One region of the Pandoraea sp. LA3 genome, then DNA from elsewhere that is predicted to be linked to it. Evidence: predicted binding sites of a transcription regulator. Region 1 holds the regulator's gene; the other holds the start of a gene.
What was found. Region 1 encodes NrdR, which represses ribonucleotide reductase genes. Its sites were predicted from a motif close to CACNANATNTNGTG; they were not measured.
Positions count from the first base shown of each region.

Region 2: C5N93_RS22370 (ribonucleoside-diphosphate reductase subunit alpha) is a predicted target of NrdR. The motif match lies at 2,531-2,544, and genes of this name have one in related genera.

Region 1 is NZ_PTPY01000030.1:161,356-165,569, reverse strand. Features, by position in the region: gene C5N93_RS10815 (NAD(P)-dependent alcohol dehydrogenase) at 1-328, shown strand, start outside; ZMP/ZTP riboswitch at 360-467, shown strand; gene glyA (serine hydroxymethyltransferase) at 566-1,813, shown strand; gene nrdR (transcriptional regulator NrdR) at 1,832-2,314, shown strand; gene C5N93_RS10800 (hypothetical protein) at 2,825-3,352, opposite strand; gene C5N93_RS10795 (autotransporter domain-containing protein) at 3,377-4,214, shown strand, end outside.
Region 2 is NZ_PTPY01000037.1:37,791-42,004, forward strand. Features, by position in the region: gene C5N93_RS22370 (ribonucleoside-diphosphate reductase subunit alpha) at 1-2,301, opposite strand, end outside; gene ampD (1,6-anhydro-N-acetylmuramyl-L-alanine amidase AmpD) at 2,704-3,333, opposite strand; gene C5N93_RS22380 (DUF1269 domain-containing protein) at 3,882-4,214, opposite strand, start outside.

The DNA.
Region 1 (4,214 bases):
GCAGGTGCTGGAACTGGCCGGGGGCGACATGCGCGAGACGCTGGCGGCGCTCGCGCCAGGCGGGAAGGTGTCAGTCATCGGCACGCTGGGCGGGGACACCCTGCAAATCCCGGTGTATCCGGTGCTGCTCAAACGGGCGCATGTGCAGGGTATCGGTGTGGGCCATCGGCAGGGGCTGGAGGCATTGGTGACGGCTGTCGACCGGCATGGGATCGTGCCGCAGGTGGATGCCGTCTACGATTTCGCGGACTTCCGGCAGGCGTTGTCGCACCTGCGCCGCGGGGCGTTCGGCAAGGTCGTGGTACGAGTTTCCGGGCCGGTTGCCTAACGTCTCAACCTCGCATAAACTGTCGACGCCACAAACCCCGCGTGACTGGCGATTAGGGTGCACAGCCTTGTGTGCCCGAGGTGGAGCAACCCACCGGGAAGCGCCGGGGTCTTATTTGCCGTTCGCCTGGGCAGCCGTGATGGTTGGTGCTGCCCTGTCTATCGTCTTCCGAAGCACAAAGGAAGGCGCGCTGCAGCATCCCCTCCCGGAAAACCTGTTCAATTCAACGGAACCGCCATGTTCGACAAATCGAAATCTACCGTTGCCTCCGTCGATCCCGACGTCTGGGCCGCGATTCAGAAGGAAAACCAGCGTCAGGAAGATCACATCGAACTGATCGCTTCGGAAAACTACACCAGCCCGGCCGTGATGGAAGCGCAGGGCTCGCAACTGACCAACAAGTATGCGGAAGGTTATCCGGGCAAGCGCTATTACGGCGGTTGCGAGTACGTCGACATTGTCGAACAACTGGCGATCGACCGTGTGAAGGCGCTGTTCGGTGCAGAAGCCGCCAACGTGCAGCCGAACTCGGGCTCGCAGGCCAACCAGGGCGTGTACTTCGCCATGCTCAAGCCGGGCGACACGATCATGGGCATGAGCCTCGCGCACGGTGGTCACCTGACGCACGGTTCGCCGGTCAACATGTCGGGCAAGTGGTTCAATGTCGTGAGCTACGGCCTGAACGAAGCCGAGGACATCGATTACGACGCCGCCCAGAAGCTGGCAGAGCAACACAAGCCGAAGATGATCGTGGCTGGCGCCTCGGCCTTCGCGCTGAAGATCGATTTCGAGCGCATGTCGCAGATCGCCAAGTCGGTCGGCGCGTATTTCATGGTCGACATGGCGCACTACGCCGGTCTGATCGCCGCAGGTGTGTACCCGAACCCGGTGCCGCACGCCGACTTCGTCACCACGACCACGCACAAGAGCCTGCGCGGCCCGCGCGGCGGCGTGATCCTGATGAAGGCGGAATTCGAGAAGGCCATCAACTCGGCGATTTTCCCGGGTATCCAGGGCGGCCCGCTCATGCACGTGATCGCCGGCAAGGCCGTCGCGTTCAAGGAAGCCGCATCGCCGGAATTCAAGGAATACCAACAGCAAGTCGCGAAGAATGCCCGCGTGATGGCCGAGACGCTGGTCAAGCGTGGTCTGCGCATCGTGTCGGGCCGTACGGAATCGCACGTGATGCTGGTCGACCTGCGCGCCAAGAACATCACCGGCAAGGCCGCTGAGGCCGCACTGGGCGAAGCGCACATCACCGTCAACAAGAACGCCATTCCGAACGATCCGGAAAAGCCGTTCGTGACGAGCGGCGTGCGTCTGGGCTCGCCGGCCATGACCACGCGCGGTTTCAAGGAAGCCGAAGCCGAGCTGGTCGGCAACCTGATCGCCGACGTGCTCGAGAATCCGGAAGACGCCGAAAACCTGGCCCGCGTGCGCGCACGAGTGGCCGAGTTGACCAAGCGTTTCCCGGTCTACGGCTAAGCCACAGGCGTCGCACGCATGCGCTGCCCGTTCTGCCGGCACGACGACACGCAGGTCATCGACTCGCGTGAAGCGGAAGACGGCGCTGCCATTCGGCGGCGCCGGAAATGCCCGTCGTGCGATAAGCGATTCACCACGTACGAGCGTGTCGAACTCACCATGCCGGCCGTCGTCAAGAAAGACGGCAGCCGCGCCGAGTACGACCGTGCAAAAGTGCGCGCCAGCATGCAACTGGCGATTCGCAAGCGCCCCGTCAGCGCCGAAGCGATGGATGCCGCCATTGCGCGCATCGAGTACAAGCTACTGGCGGGGGCCGAGCGCGAAGTGATGAGCCAGCGCATCGGCGAACTGGTGATGCGCGAGTTGAAGCGGCTGGACAAGATCGCCTACATCCGCTTCGCCTCGGTGTATCGAAGCTTCGAGGACATTGCGGAATTCCGCGACGTGCTCGAAGAAATCGACAGCACCGATATCAAGCCCAAGCGCAAGCCGGTGGCGTGATGTCGCGTAGCGCGTCAGCGCGCCTGTGATGACGCATGCGGTGCGGTGGTGGCCCTGCCGGCTCCCACGGTCTTGAGAATGACGGAAAACCCGTCGTGCCCGAAAGGGTACGGCGGGTTTTTTTATGGCCGTGCGAGACGCCGAGGACGTGCGGACGCGTCGGGGAGGGGGGGCTTGCCGTCGCAATCGCAGCTCGCGACGTCAGAAATATCGCGGTGGGAGGTGACTGAAAGACGGTGATGCGGCGTTGCGCGGGCGCCGCACGCATCCATGACTTTGGGTGAATAAGAAGAGTTATCTTTATTATTTTGGGATGATCCTTCAAATCAATAACTTAATGTTTTATGCATCATCCTAATCTTCGATTTTGATGTAATTGTGGGGTAAGTACCAAAAGCCCCGGGTTTTGATTAGATTTCGATAGGTCGTCTCTAGAATTCGCAGCCTTGACGGTGGCAAGTATGCCGCTGTTGTGGTGACGGTGAATGAATTCCATCGTCTATTGCGTATTCAATTGAGATTTATCGAATGCAAAAGATTTGTCAGAACTCGAAAGTCCTGCGTCAGACCACGATCTGCATGGCCGCTGCGGCGGTAGTCGCGACGGCTGCGGTGCCCATGAACGCGATGGCGTCGGCAGTCCCCCAGCCGACTGCCCAGTGGGAAATCGATCGAAATTCCAGAATTGCCGAGATTAAAAACGAAATTAAGGCGATCGCGCCAAATTTGGAGAAGTTGATTGTAACTCGGCAATTTGCAGAAAATGTAGACGAATATAAATCGTCCATTCTGTCGGCAATCGATAATCAGGCTAATCTGGAAAAAGATGATCGCAATGCACTGCTTCTTCTTCTCAATGCGACGTTCGGCGAAATTCTGAATATCGACGATCAGAAGTTGTCGTCCGCCGGTGTCGCAAAGAAAAAATCGCTCGAAAACCTGAAAAAGAAACTCGATGCAACGGCGGCTGCAACGAGCAAGGACGATAAGGCGCTGACAAAGGCGCTGGGTGATTTGGGCAAGGAGGTTGGCAACCACGCGTCCTTCGCCGGGGAAAGTCAGGTGGCGCTGGCTGCCGTTCAGCGTCAGGCCGACCGGCTGGCGATGAAGGAAGCGCGCGTGACCGGCGCGACATCGGAAAGCGCGCTTGCCGCGCTCAAGGCCACTCGCCAACTCGATGCGACCACGCCGAACGCCACGAAGCACGACGGCGCGCTGACCTGGAGCGACAAGCATCTGACGAACTTCATGGGCGCAGAAGCGGTTTCCGATACGCACGCTGCCATCACGAAGGACGCCACGCTGGAACTGACCTCGGCCTCGGGCGATCGGTCCGACGCGCTGACCGGCGCTACGGGCAAAAAGCGTGAGATCGGCACCCTTCGCGCGTTGGACGATGCCGCGCATCTGACGACGGTGACCGACGGGACGCTCAACGTGTATCAGGGCATCGAAGGTCAGGGGGAACTGACCATTGCCGTCAGTACCGACGGTCAACTGAATTTCAAGGGCGGCGCAGGCATTGCCCATGACATGGAAACGGTGTCGCTGAGTGCGGGACGGGGTATCGGCAATACCGGTAAGGGCGGAGAGATCGTGTTCGGTGAGGGCACCAACGCCGGGCATGCCGTGATCGACGTGTTCGACCACGGGAAGCTGACTTTCGCAAAGGGCGCCAACGCGGGACGCAGTGATATTGGCGTGCGCGACGGGGGCGAAGTGCGTTTCGACGAAGCGGACGCTGCCGTATCGAACGTTTCCAATCAAGGAGGAACGGTCGAGTTCAAGAACTCGAAGCTCGCGCAGGCCGAAATTACTAACGATCGCACCTCACTGGTCGGTTTCGTCGATTCCGCACTGGATACCTCGGAAGTCGTCAACCTCGGAACCGCTGTCATCA
Region 2 (4,214 bases), on a different contig from region 1:
AGCGATGTGCTTGCGCAGGCTGTCCCAGTCGAGCGTGCTCGACAGGTCGACGTCGACGTAACCACCGCGCTCTTCGGCCAGCAGCTTGAGCGAGTCCTGCGGCAGGATGCCGCGATCCCACAGCGAGCCCTTGTACGACGAGTACTGACCGCGTTCCTTGGCCAGCTCGGTCGATGCCCAGTAAGCGTAGTAGCAAACCGCTTCCATCGAACGGTCGGCGAACTCGACGGCGGCGTTCGACGCATACGGCGTACGCAGCAGGTGCAGGCAGTCCTGGAAGCCCATGATGCCCATGCCCACCGGACGGTGATGCAGGTTGGAGTTACGTGCCTTCGCCACCGCGTAGTAGTTGATGTCGATGACGTTGTCGAGCATGCGCATCGCCACACGAACGGTGCGTTGCAGCTTCTCGTGATCCAGCTCGTAGCCGTTCGCCGTCTGCTTCAGGTGAGCCACGAGGTTCACCGAGCCGAGGTTACACACGGCGATTTCCGTCTCGCTCGTGTTGAGCGTGATTTCCGTGCACAGGTTCGACGAGTGCACCACGCCCACGTGTTGCTGCGGCGAGCGGATGTTGCACGGGTCCTTGAACGTAATCCACGGATGGCCGGTTTCGAACAGCATGCCCAGCATCTTGCGCCACAGCGCTTGGGCCGGCACCTTCTTGAACAGCTTGATCTCGCCGCGCGCGGCCTTCTCTTCGTAAGCCGTGTAAGCCTGTTCGAAAGCCTTGCCGAACTTGTCGTGCAGATCCGGGCAGGTCGACGGTGAGAACAGCGTCCACTCGCCGCCTTCCATCACGCGCTTCATGAACAGATCGGGAATCCAGTTCGCCGTGTTCATGTCGTGCGTACGGCGACGATCGTCACCCGTGTTCTTGCGCAGTTCCAGGAATTCTTCGATATCCAGGTGCCACGTTTCCAGGTAGGCGCAGACCGCGCCCTTGCGCTTGCCGCCCTGGTTCACGGCCACGGCCGTGTCGTTGACCACCTTGAGGAACGGCACCACGCCCTGGCTCTTGCCGTTCGTACCCTTGATATGGGAGCCGAGTGCGCGAACCTGCGTCCAGTCGTTGCCCAGACCGCCGGCGAACTTCGAGAGCAGTGCGTTTTCCTTGAGCGCTTCGTAAATGCCTTCCAGATCGTCCGAGACGGTCGTCAGATAGCACGACGAGAGCTGCGAGCGACGCGTGCCCGAGTTGAACAGCGTCGGCGTGGAGCTCATGAAGTCGAAGCTCGACAGGATCTGGTAGAACTCGATCGCACGCGCTTCGCGCTCGACTTCGTTCAGCGCCAGGCCCATGGCCACGCGCATGTAGAACGCCTGCGGCATTTCGATGCGATGGCTATCGATATGCAGGAAGTAGCGGTCGTACAGCGTTTGCAGGCCGAGGTAGTTGAATTGCAGGTCGCGGTTGGCGTCGAGCGCCGCCGCCAGCTTGCCCAGGTCGTACGAGAGCAGTTGTTCGTCGAGCAGTTCGGCGTCCACACCCTGCTTGATGAAGCGCGGGAAGTACTCGATGTAACGCGCGGCCATGTCGCCCTGCGGCACTTCTTCGCCGAGGATTTCACGACGGATCGTGTGCATCAGGATACGGGCGGTGACCTGGCTGTAAGCCGGTTCCTTCTCGATGAGCGTACGCGAGGCGAGAATCGCCGAATCGTAGACCTGCGACAGCGGCACGCCGTCGTACAGGTTCTTGATGGTCTCGGCGAGAATCGGCTCGGCGGAGACTTCGCTACCGAGGTTTTCGCACGCCGCCTTCACCACGCCGCGCAGGGCAGCCATGTCGATCGGACGGGTCACACCGTTGTCGGTGACATGCAGCACCGGGGTGTCAGGCGTTGCAGCTTCTTGCGTGGTCTCGACGGCGCTGGCGCGCTCTTGCGAACGCTTTTCGCGATACAGCACATAAGCGCGGGCGACGTTGTGCTCGCCTTCACGCATGAGCGCGAGTTCGACCTGATCCTGAATGTCTTCGATGTGGAACGTACCGCCGTTCGGGCGGCTGCGCACCAGTGCGCGCACGACGTTCTCCGTCAACTGTTCCACGAGCTCGCGTACGCGTGCCGAAGCCGCACCTTGTCCGCCGTTCACGGCAAGGAACGCCTTGGTGACGGCGATCGCGATCTTCGACGGCTCGAAACCCACCACCGTGCCGTTGCGTCGAATCACTTTGAAGTCGGCGTTGGTCGCCGGTTCGAATGCGCCCGTCGTCTGGGGCGCCGACGCACCCGTGCCATTGCCGGCATTCGCGGCGGGCGTCGGGTTCGGGCGGGTGAGGTTTTCGTTAGTCTGCATGTAAAAACTCCCGTTCCAATGAAATGGTGCTGTTAGCGCACTTCCACCAGCCAATCACTAAGAATTCAGTCGGTAAAAAGTACGCCCTGGGGGCGCCGATGGAGCGAAGTGCTGAACACCGCACGACCGACGGACGGCCAAGGGTTCGAGGTGTCCGCTGCACGGCTTTGCTGCTGTACCGCCTCCCGAAAATACCGAAAGGAGGTACGGTTAGATGGTTGCTCACAACCACTACATGTAGTGGTTGGTGGCCGAATTGGCACTAAGTATAGTGGAGATGACGCACTCCGCAAACTCAAAAATTTCATTCCCCGGGAGGCCCGCGCCATGCCCGTGTCAAGCAAAACCTGTCACGGGGTGAGGGTTAATCGTCCCCCTCAGCGTCCCCCTTCCGTGCCCCGCTCAACCCTGCGAGTCACCGCCCGCGTCACCGGCAGCGGACATCTGAAACGGCAACGCTTCGGATGCCAGTCCGGCCATCCGGCGCAGTCGCTGCCACTCGAAATGGGGCCCCGGGTCCGTCTTCCGGCCAGGTGCTATATCGGCATGTCCGGCCACCGCTTGAATCGGATAATGCTCACGCAAGACACGCGTGAGCGCCGCCAGCGTCACATACTGCGCCGCGGTGAACGGCAGGTCGTCAGTGCCTTCCAGTTCAACGCCGATTGAGAAATCGTTGCAGCGCGTACGGCCTTCGAACGACGATGCGCCCGCGTGCCATGCTCTCGCATCGCACGATACGAACTGTTGCAATGCACCATCGCGTCGCACCAGAAAATGCGAGGAGACGTGCACACCGCGAATCTCGTCGAAGAACGGATGCGCATCGTGATCGAGCCGATTCTGAAAGAACGCAGGGATCTCGTCGCCGCCAAACTGACCCGGTGGCAACGAGATGTTGTGCACCACGAGCAATCCGATCGGCATGTCGTGCGGACGCACGTCGAAGTTCGGCGACGGCAGACGCTCCGCTTCCCGAATCCAGCCTTCGGCGTCGAGCGTGAGGGCCGGCAGTTTGTCCGGCGCGTTCATGCGTCACCCCGCACCGGCGCGACGCACACGTCGAACGCATCGATGCACACGACCTGTCCCGACAAGACCGACAGAACGGGCAGCGCAGGCGACCGGAGCGCAACGTTAGGGGACGCAGATGACTGGAGCATGACGGGCACAGCGAACTCCCGTAGAGCGAGGGGTGGCATTGTAGCCCACTTGGCGTGACGTCGCCGGTCGTCGGCCCGGCTTGCGATGCACACGCCAACGTGGCGAGCAATCAGTGTCACGTGGGGCATCGTCCGAAACAAGTCGAAAAATAAAAGGTAAATTCCCAAAGAAGAAGCCTCTCGCACGACTGGGCCGAGAGGCTTCCGTGGGCGTGTCCACGCCCGGGGATGGCGCCGCTCTCGCGTCCTGCGTTGCCCGCAGAACACGCACACCATCCCGCGCCGCTCACAGGTGCGGCGCCAATGGCCGTTGCCGGCCGGTAAAACCCTGCACACGCGTCTCCCGCGCTAACCCCATTGTCCCCACGGCCTCCATTGTCGCTACCGGTCACGTCCCTCCGATCGCATGGCACCCGATCAGGGGAATGCCGGAATCGCAGCTTCGACCCCTTCCATATGCGCCTCGGGATGATGCTCCTTGAGCATCTCGCGAATCTCGTCGACGCGGCTCTCGCGCACATCCACCATCAGCAGAATCATGCCCCGCTCCAGCGGTTCACGAAACGCTTTGAGACGCGAGTTCGGCACCGACACGCCGATCATGCTCGACACCCAGGCGCCGAACAGCGCACCGAGCGGCGCCGTCACGATCATCAGTTCCCACTGGGGACGCGTGCCCACGATGGGGAAAAACGCGGCGACTGCACCGACTGCCAGACCACAGAAGCCACCGATCACGAGCCCGGCTTC